3 regions of the Streptomyces sp. NPDC005728 genome follow, and region 2 is predicted to be linked to each of the others. Evidence: riboswitches for the same ligand, from Rfam matches in the RefSeq annotation. Region 2 holds a riboswitch; each other region holds the start of a gene.

Region 1 (3,255 bases), on a different contig from region 2:
AGCACAGGGAGCCGGGCATTGCGCGCGATCCCCATGTTCACGATGTCGGTCCGCCGCAGATTGATCTCCGCGGGCGAACCGGCCCCCTCACAGATCACCGCGTCATACGTGCCCCGCAACTCGGCGAGACAGTCCAGCACGGTGCCGAGCAGCCGCTGCTGGCGCCCCCCGTGATACCCGCGTGCGCTCAGCTCGCCCACGGGCTTGCCGAGCAGCACGACCTGACTGCTCTGTTCCCCACCGGGCTTGAGCAGCACGGGGTTCATCAGCGCGGTCGGTTCGACGCGGCAGGCCTGGGCCTGCATGGCCTGCGCCCGCCCGATCTCGGCACCCTCCCGTGTGACAAAGGAGTTGAGGGACATGTTCTGCGCCTTGAAGGGCGCGACCTTGACGCCCTGGCGCACCAGCCACCGGCAGATCCCGGCCGTCACGACGCTCTTGCCGGCGTCGGAGGTGGTGCCGGCGACGAGGAGACCACCGTTCACTTCCCACGTCCCTTCACGAGTCGGCGCGCGGCGACCGTGACGCCGAGCGCGAGCAGTCCGACGCGGCGGGAGAGCCGTACCGCCCGGTCGATGTCGGTGACCCGGACGGCCCGCCCGGCGCCCCCGTTGAGCACCGGCCGGTGTTCGACGCGCCCGCCGTAGGAGAGCGTCCCGCCCAGCCGCACGCCCAGGGCGCCCGCGAACGAGGCTTCTACGGGCCCGGCGTTGGGGCTCGGGTGCCGGGCCGCGTCCGCCCGCCATGCCCGTACCGCGCCGCGCGGATCGGGCCCTGCGAGCGTGGCCAGCACGGCGGTCAGCCGCGCCCCCGGCCACCCCGCGACGTCGTCCAGACGGGCGGAGGCCCAGCCGTAGCGCCGGTAGCGGGCCGACCTGTGTCCCACCATCGCGTCCAGGGTGTTGACGGCCCGGAAGCCGAGCAGCCCCGGCACCCCGCCCACGGCTCCCCACACCAGCGCGCCCACGACGGCGTCGGAGGTGTTCTCGGCGACGGACTCCACGACGGCCCGCGCGATCCCGTCGACGTCGAGGGCCTGCGGATCCCGCCCGCACAGATGCGGCAGCCGTGCCCGTGCCGCTTCGACGTCCCCGGCCTCCAGGGCGCGCCCGACGGTCCGGGCCTCGCGGGCCAGCGAAGTACCCCCGACGACGGCCCAGGTGGCGGCACCGGCCAGCGCGACGGAAGCGACCGGTGAGCGGCGTACGGCCCGCTCGGCCACGACGCCCAGGGCGACGGCACCGCCGGCGCACACGGCGGTGTGCAGCGTGCCCCAGCCGCGGTGGTCGTGCCACAGCGCGCGCTCCACGGCTGCGGCCGCCCGTCCGAACACGGCGACCGGATGCCCCCGGTGCGGGTCACCGAGGAGCAGGTCGCCGAGAAGGCCGGCGGCGGCGCCGTACGCGTAGGAGCGATCGGCACCCATCGGCTCAGCCGGCCGTGGGGGCAGACAGGACCTGGTGACTCGACCTCGAACGGCAGCCGCGCATGGCGATATGTCCTCACTCAGGGTGTCCACGCCCTGGTTCGACGAGACCGGCGGTGAGAGTTCCTGGCTCCCGGGATTCCTTCCCCGGTGACAGTGGCGGGACCGCGCCGGATTCGCACCGGCTTCCTCTCCTACCGCCGTACATGGCCCGGGCAGTCCACCACGCGCCCGGAAGGGCCGTCAACTTGCCTTTGACCTGGGACGCCGGACTGTGCTGAGGCCCACACTGCCGGCCCATCGGGCGCTGCGGGAACGACCGTGCGGCGCCGAATTCCACGCGCGCGGGCGGCACTCGGTGCTCCCCCGCGCCTTCACGTACGGTGATCATCCGCCAGGGCGCATACGTCCGTCCTGAGGGAACTCCCCGAGCCCGGCGAGCCGCTCCACGCGCCGCGGACACAAGTCCGCCCTGCCGCTCCGGCTGTTACGCCGGCCCGGCAGGGCGGAGGTGGACGTCGGAGTCCAGGCCCTCAGGCCTTGGCCACGATCAGATACATCCCGTAGGCCACCGCGGCCGCGCAGGCGGCGAAGCAGACGTACGCGCTCGTCACGGCCAGCGCCGCGGAGTTGCCCTGGGCCGCGGCCTTCTCCCGGCGGGAGAGTGCGGTGACGCCGAGGGTGAACAGGGCCACCAGGCCCACGGTCACCACGAGGCTGACGCCGAAGACGGAGCCGAGGGCCGCCCAGTCGATCTTCATGGGGTTGCTTCCTTCAGTGTCCGGATTCGGGGTCAGACCGTGGCGGCCGGCGGCGTCGCCGGAGCCGGCTCGGGAGCGGTCGGGGCCGGGATGGTGGCCGTCAGGTCCTCGGGGACGGCGCCCGCGGGGGGCGGGGTCACCGCGGCCATGGCGGTGGTCACCACGCCGGCCGGCTCGGCGGTGTCGTCGACCGCGTTGACGTTGCTGTGGTCGACGACCTCGCGGCGGGAGATCTTCCAGATCGCGGCGCTGGCGCCGATCAGGAAGACGGCGACGAGCGCGGTGCCCCAGTCACCCAGGTCCGTGACGGACTCGGCGCCCGCGCCGACCAGCGCGGCGGCCGGGAGGGTCAGCGCCCAGGCGACGAACATGCGGGTCGCGGTGGACCAGCGGACCACACCGCCCTTGCGGCCCAGGCCCGCACCCATCACGGAGCCGGAGACGACGTGGGTGGTGGAGAGGGAGAAACCGAGGTGGGAGGAGGCCAGGATGGCCGTGGCCGCGCTGGTCTGGGCGGCGAAGCCCTGGCGCGGCTCCAGGTCGGTCAGGCCCTTGCCCATGGTGCGGATAATGCGCCAGCCGCCGATGTAGGTGCCGAGCGCGATGGCCAGACCCGCGGAGAGGATGACCCAGGTGGGAGGGTTGGAGCCGGGGGCGATGGAGCCGCCGGCGACCAGGGCGAGGGTGATGATGCCCATCGTCTTCTGGGCGTCGTTGGTGCCGTGGGCGAGGGAGACCAGACCGGCGGAGGCGATCTGGCCGGCGCGGTAGCCCTTGCGGGTGGACTCGCTGTCGCCGTTCCTGTCGATGCCGTAGGAGAACCGGGTGGCGAGCATCGCCGCGAGACCGGCCACGATCGGCGCGGCGACCGCCGGCAGCAGCACCTTGGTGACCAGAGCCTCACCGTGGACGGCACCGAAGCCGGCGGAGGCGACGGTGGCGCCGATCAGACCACCCATCAGGGCGTGCGAGGAGCTGGAGGGCAGTCCCACCAGCCAGGTCAGCAGATTCCAGAGGATCGCGCCGACCAGGGCGGCGAATATGACCTCGGGACGGATGCCGGTCTCG
Region 2 (3,255 bases):
GCAGGGCCGCCAGGACGATGTCGCCCTCGCGGTTGCGGCTGCGGTCGACGAACATCTCGCCGGGCGCGGGGCCCCAGTGCTCCTCCACCGCCGTGCGGAGTTCCTTGGGGAGCGTGGCGTACCAGCGTCGGTAGTCCGCGGCCGGGATACGTACCGGGTTGCGGGCCAACTGCTCCTCGGTGAGCCAGTCCTGGTCGTGGCCGCCCGCCTCGATGAGCGCGCGGATCAGCTCGTCGCCGTCGCCGGAGGCCAGTCCGGGGACGTCGGTGTCGCCGAAGTCGTAGCCCTCGTCGCGCAGGCGGCGCAGCAGGGCGACGGCGCTGGCAGGGGTGTCCAGTCCGACCGCGTTGCCGATGCGGGAGTGCTTGGTCGGGTACGCGGACAGGACGAGTGCGAGCCGCTTGTCGGCGGACTGGATGTGGCGAAGTCGGGCGTGGCGTACGGCGATTCCGGCGACGCGGGCCGCGCGCTCGGGGTCGGCGACGTAGGCGGGCAGGCCGTCGGCGTCGATCTCCTTGAAGGAGAACGGGACGGTGATCAGGCGGCCGTCGAACTCGGGTACGGCAATCTGGCTGGCCGCATCCAGCGGGGAGACTCCCTCGTCGTTCTCCTCCCAGGCGGAACGCGAGGCGGTCAGGCACAGCGCCTGGAGGATCGGTACGTCGAGGGCGGTGAGCGCGCCCGCGTCCCAGGACTCGTCGTCGCCGCCGGCCGATGCCTCGGCGGGTTTGGTGCCGCCGGCTGCCAGGACGGTGGTGACGATGGCGTCAGCGGCGCGGAGTTCGTCGATCAGCTCCGGCTCGGGGGCGCGCAGGGAGGCGACATACAGGGGCAGGGGCCGGGCACCCGCGTCTTCGATGGCGTCGCACAGGGCGTGAACGAAGGCCGTGTTGCCGCTCATGTGGTGAGCGCGGTAGTAGAGCACGGCAACCGTCGGACCATCGGTCGGCTGATCCGGGAGCTCCAGCGGGCCCCAGGTCGGCGCAGGCGCGGGCCCCTCGAAGCCGTGGCCGGTGAGCAGGACCGTGTCCGAGAGGAACCGGGCGAGCTGTTGCAAGTTGGCGGGGCCGCCGTGGGCGAGGTAGGCGTGGGCCTCGGCGGCGATGCCGACGGGGACGGTGGAGGCGGCCATCAGCTGGGCGTCGGGGGCCTGTTCGCCGGTCAGGACGACCACCGGGCGCCCGTCGGCGAGCAGCAGGTCGAGGCCGTCCTGCCAGGCGCGAATCCCGCCGAGGAGGCGTACGACCACCAGGTCGACGCCGTCGAGGAGGGCGGGGAGGTCGTCCAGGACGAGGCGGGACGGGTTGGCGAAGCGGTAGGCGACCGGGCCATCGGCCGCACGGGCGCTGAGCAGGTCGGTGTCGGACGTCGACAGAAGCAGGATCTCGCGGGCGTGCGGGGCACGCTCCCCGGACGGAGTGGGCATGCGGCGCCTGGCCTTCCTCGGGGTCCGCGCCCCGGGCGGTGTCGGAATGGGTCTCCCCTGCTCGGACGAACCCGAGGTGCGGGGAAGGGAAGTTCCTGGCTCACCCGACCCCTGGGGGCGGGCTCACAGTGGCGGGACCGCGCCGGATTCGCACCGGGCTTCCTCCCCTGTCGCCGTCGTGGCGGTCGTGGACCGGATGATCCACCGAGGAGCATAGTAAGGGCCACGGAAGTAGAGCGGGGCATACATTCGGTGTGATCGTAGGTATGCTCACCGCCATGCCCTCGGCTGCCCTTCCTCCATCACCCCAGGCCACACCGGCTTCACGCGACCGCGGTGACGCCTGCCCGGGGTCGTTGCGCTTGCATGCGGCGGACGACGGGGCGCTGGCGCGCATCCGGGTCCCCGGAGGCGTGCTGACCACCCGTCAGGCCAGGGTGCTCGGACAAGCGGCCCGCGAGCTGGGGGACGGCAGCCTGCATCTGACGTCACGCGGCAACGTGCAGCTGCGGGGGCTGCCAGACGAGTGCGGTGCGGAGCTGGCGGAGGTGCTGGACGCGGCCGGGTTGTTGCCCTCGCGGGAGCACGAGCGGGTGCGCAACGTCGTCGCTTCGCCCCTGTCCGGTCTCGACGGCGACGGCCGGCAGGACGTACGGCCCTGGCTGACGGCCCTGGACGCGGACTTGTGCGCGAGCAGGGCAGCGAGGGGGCTGTCGGGACGGTTCCTGTTCGCCCTGGACGACGGACGGGGCGATGTGGCCGGCCTTGGTGCCGATGTCACGCTGCGGGCGACTGCGGACGGGGGCGCGTGGCTCGCTCCCGGGGCGGTCCGTGTGGCTGCCGGTGACGCGTCGCGGGCTGCGCTGGTGGCTGCCGAGGTGTTCCTGGAGGCAGCACGGTCGCACGGGACGAAAGCCTGGCGGGTATCCGAACTTGCCCTACCCGAAAGCGAGATTGATCGTCTGGTCCGTAGCCGTCTGGTCGCTGAGCAAATCGGCCACGAGGAGCAGCCTGAGCCTGTCGGCGTCGCTGATGGCCCTCCTCCGGGAGTCGTCGGTGCAGCCCTGTCCGTGCACGTTCCGCTGGGACGGCTCTCTGCCCACCAGTGGGAGGAGTTGGCGCACGTCTCCGGCACCGAGCTGCGGTTGACCCCCTGGCGTGGTGTCGTCGTCCCCACCTCGGGTACGACCGCCGCGCAGGATGCCGAGTCGCTCGCCCGTCTCGGCGCAGCCGGACTCGTCACCGACCCCGCATCCCCCTGGCTGCGTGTAGGCGCCTGCATCGGCCGGCCCGGATGCGCCAAGGCACACGCCGACGTACGAGCGGCCGCGGCCCAGGCCCTTGATGCAGCAGGCAGTCAGAGCCTCCCCCTGTACTGGTCCGGCTGTGAACGCCGCTGCGGGCATCCCCATGGGAACCACGTCGACGTGGTCGCGATGCCGGGCGGCGGATACCGACTGTCGGCCACCGCAGCCGGCCAGAACGAGCGAACCGTCTCCGCAGGAGATCCCTCCCAGATCCACGCCGCCCTGGCGGCGATCACCTCATGAGCCGTACGACGACCGAGAGCAGCGAGAAGAGCACTGTGACCACCCACGTCTACGAGAAGGACGGAGCGGCGATCTACCGCCAGTCCTTCGCCACCATCCGCGCGGAAGCGGACCTCGCGGGCCTGCCCGCCGACGTCAGCCAGGTCGCGGTGCGCATGATCCACGCCTGCGGGATGGTCGACCTCGTCCGGGACCTGTCCTACACGCCCGCAGTCGTGGCGCGTGCCCGCGAGGCCTTGCGCGCCGGGGCCCCGATCTTCTGCGACGTGCAGATGGTGG
Region 3 (3,255 bases), on a different contig from region 2:
CCCGTTGCCCACGAACGCACCGAGGTTGACCGAACCCAGGTTGCAGACCGCCGTCTCGCCGTCGTCCGTGACCTCCAGGATCTCCGTGCACAGGTTGGAGGAGTGGATGACGTGGCCCGGCTCGGCGGTCTGGTTGGCCGTGCGGTTGGCGGCGTCCTTGAAGGTCATCCAGCCGTTGCCGGTCTGCGCGAGGGTGCGCATCATGCGGCCGTACAGGTCGCGGGCCGGGATGGTCTTCCGGGCCAGCCCGTCGGCCTCGGCCCTGCGGTAGGCCGCGTCGAACTCCTCGCCCCACAGGTCGACCAGCTCCGGCACGTCCGCCGGGGAGAACAGGGACCACTGCTCGTCGGCGTTGACCCGGCGCATGAACTCGTCCGGGACCCAGTGCGCCAGGTTGAGGTTGTGCGTACGGCGGGCGTCCTCACCGGTGTTGTCGCGCAGCTCCAGGAACTCCTCGATGTCGGAGTGCCAGGTCTCCAGGTACACCGCGGCCGCGCCCTTGCGCCGGCCGCCCTGGTTCACGGCGGCGACGGAGGCGTCCAGGGTCTTCAGGAACGGGACGATGCCGTTGGAGTGCCCGTTGGTGCCGCGGATCAGGGAGCCGCGCGAACGGATCCGGCTGTACGACAGACCGATGCCGCCGGCGTGCTTGGAGAGGCGGGCGACCTGGTGGTAGCGGTCGTAGATGGAGTCCAGCTCGTCCAGCGGGGAGTCGAGGAGGTAGCAGGACGACATCTGGGGGTGCCGCGTACCGGAGTTGAACAGGGTGGGGGAGGAGGGCAGGTAGTCGAGGCGGCTCATGAGCCCGTAGAGCGCCGCGACCTCGTCCACCGAGCGGGCCGTGTCGTCCTCGGCGAGGCCCGCGGCGACACGCAGCATGAAGTGCTGGGGCGTCTCGATCACCTGGCGGGTGATGGGGTGCCGCAGCAGGTAGCGGCTGTGCAGCGTGCGCAGGCCGAAGTAGCCGAAGCGGTCGTCGCCGGCCGCGTCGACCAGCGCGTCCAGCCGCTCGGCGTGCAGCCGTACGAACTCCGCGGTGCGGTCGGCGACCAGGCCCTCGCGGTGGCCCACGGCGACGGACTCGGTGAAGGACGTCACGCCCTGCGAGGCGGCCTCGGTGCGGATGGTGATGGTCAGCAGCCGGGCGGCCAGCCGGGAGTAGGCGGGGTCCTCGGAGATGAGTCCGGCGGCCGCCTCGGTGGCCAGCTCGCGCAACTCCGTCTCGTCCGCGCGCGCGGACCGGCCCCGCAGCGCGGCCGCGGCGACCCGGCCGGGGTCGGCGTCGGGGAGGTCGGCGGTCAGCTCGGTCAGGGTCCGCAGCAGCGCGGCACCAGGACCGTCCGTCTCCACCGGGGCTCCGGTCGCCTGGATGGCTGAAGCCGGGGCGGCTGGCGCGATGGTCACGTGGGGCTCTCCCTCGCTCGGCACGGGGGCCTGGCGGAGGGCAGGGGGCAGCACGAGCGCGCACGGCGTCGCGTCCACCGGCCCACTCCACGAGGCCCGGACGTCTGAAGGCACCCGGACCGGACGGCCGGGCGCGCGCTGCCGGCAGGTCCTCGGACTGGACAGGCGTGCGGATGCACGCAAGTACACCGTTGCGGGACAGTTCCGGATTCGCACCGGATTCCCCTGCGGCGACAGCGAGGACGAGCATACATCTAGTGCCGGGCTGTCGTGTCACCCCCAGATGTTGTGTCGCTGTCGCTTCAGAGGGTCAACTCATAGGTGAGGAGAGTGATCTCGGCCAGGTGGGGAAGGGGGCTCCAGTCCCGCTCGGGCGTGCGAACGAAACCCAGGCGCTCGTAGATGCGGTGGGCGCTGTGCATGGCGCCCTGCGTGGACAGGACGACGCGGGTGCATCCTGCGGTACGGCGTGCCCGGTCGATGCAGGCGCGCACGAGGGCCTCGCCGGCGCCCTGGCCGCGGCCGGCATGCGCGACCGCGAGCATGCGGATCTCGGCCTCTCCCGGGCCCGCTATGTCGGCCATGGGGCCGCCGGAGGGGACGAAGGTGGCGCCGCCGAGGAGCGTGTCCTTCCGGACGGCCACGAGGACGTCCGCCGCGGCGGCCCGTTTCGCGACGTCTCGCAACTCGCCGAGGTAGGCGTCGCTCTCGCCGAAGTCGAGGAGTCCGTCCTGGAGGTAGGCCTGGGCGGTGATCTCGCCCAGAGCGGCGTATTCGGTGGGCTCGGCCGACCTGACGAGGATGTCCATGGTGCGAGTGTGCACGACGGCGGGCCGCCGGTGGTCCTGCTTTCCGGGGGCCCGCTGCGGGTTCTCTGTGGCTGGTGGCGCCCACGCGGCGGGGCCGTATCCGATACGGCCCCGCTCTGCGCGGCTCTAGTGGGTGCTTCCTGCCGTGGCGGGCGGAAGCTCCACCTCGACGCCCGGGTCGCCCGCGTCCGCCGTGTAGTCCTGCGGCCTGGTCTCGTCGAGACCCTCGGGGGCCTTCACGGCCTTCAGGACGAAGGTGAGGACGACGGTGACGACGACGTTCAGCACGAACGCGGTCAGACCGATGTAACCGATCTCCCCGATGCCCGGGATCTCCTTGGAGTTGCCGCCGAAGTGCTTCTGCGTCGGCGAGGCGATCCCGTACGCGGCGACCGTGCCGTAGACCATGCCGACCGCCCAGCCGGCGAGCAGCGCCCAGCGGTGGAGCCAGCGTGTGAACAGGCCGCCGACCAGGGCCGGGAAGGTCTGCAGGATCCAGATGCCGCCCAGCAGCTGGAAGTTGATGGCGACCGTCTTGTCCATCGTCAGGACGAAGACCAGCGCGCCCACCTTCACCAGCAGGGACACGAGCTTGGAGACCCGGGTCTCCTCCTCGGCCGTGGCGTCGGGCCTGATGAAGTCCTTGTAGATGTTGCGGGTGAACAGGTTCGCCGCCGCGATGGACATGATGGCCGCGGGCACGAGGGCGCCGATGCCGATCGCCGCGAAGGCCACGCCCGCGAACCAGTCCGGGAACATGTCCTCGAACAGCTGCGGGATCGCCAGCTGTCCGTTGGTGACCTTCACCCCGGCCGCGATCGCCATGAAGCCGAGCAGTGCGAGCAGGCCCAGCATCAGCGAGTACAGCGGCAGGATCGTGGTGTTGCGCCGGATCACCTCACGGCTCCGGGACGACAGCGTCGCGGTGATCGAGTGCGGGTACATGAACAGCGCGAGCGCCGAACCGAGCGCCAGCGTGGCGTACGTCCACTGGCCCGCGGGGGCCGGCACGAGCCCGCCCGCACCCGCCTTCGTGAACTTC

What was found. Region 2 has a riboswitch for cobalamin ahead of cobN (cobaltochelatase subunit CobN). Riboswitches for the same ligand answer to the same signal wherever they lie in the genome.
Region 1: another riboswitch for cobalamin. It lies ahead of ABZ471_RS27790 (cobalamin biosynthesis protein); the one in region 2 lies ahead of cobN (cobaltochelatase subunit CobN).
Region 3: another riboswitch for cobalamin. It lies ahead of ABZ471_RS13810 (ribonucleoside-diphosphate reductase subunit alpha); the one in region 2 lies ahead of cobN (cobaltochelatase subunit CobN).

What each region holds. Positions count from the first base shown of each region.
Region 1 is NZ_JBEXYL010000047.1:19,513-22,767, forward strand. It holds gene ABZ471_RS27785 (cobyric acid synthase) at 1-485, opposite strand, end outside; gene ABZ471_RS27790 (cobalamin biosynthesis protein) at 482-1,426, opposite strand; cobalamin riboswitch at 1,526-1,667, opposite strand; gene ABZ471_RS27795 (hypothetical protein) at 1,960-2,187, opposite strand; gene ABZ471_RS27800 (inorganic phosphate transporter) at 2,220-3,255, opposite strand, start outside.
Region 2 is NZ_JBEXYL010000074.1:3,352-6,606, forward strand. It holds gene cobN (cobaltochelatase subunit CobN) at 1-1,426, opposite strand, end outside; cobalamin riboswitch at 1,495-1,647, opposite strand; gene cobG (precorrin-3B synthase) at 1,693-2,976, shown strand; gene ABZ471_RS35065 (precorrin-8X methylmutase) at 2,973-3,255, shown strand, end outside.
Region 3 is NZ_JBEXYL010000016.1:26,707-29,961, forward strand. It holds gene ABZ471_RS13810 (ribonucleoside-diphosphate reductase subunit alpha) at 1-1,404, opposite strand, end outside; cobalamin riboswitch at 1,530-1,667, opposite strand; gene ABZ471_RS13815 (GNAT family N-acetyltransferase) at 1,707-2,213, opposite strand; gene mctP (monocarboxylate uptake permease MctP) at 2,340-3,255, opposite strand, start outside.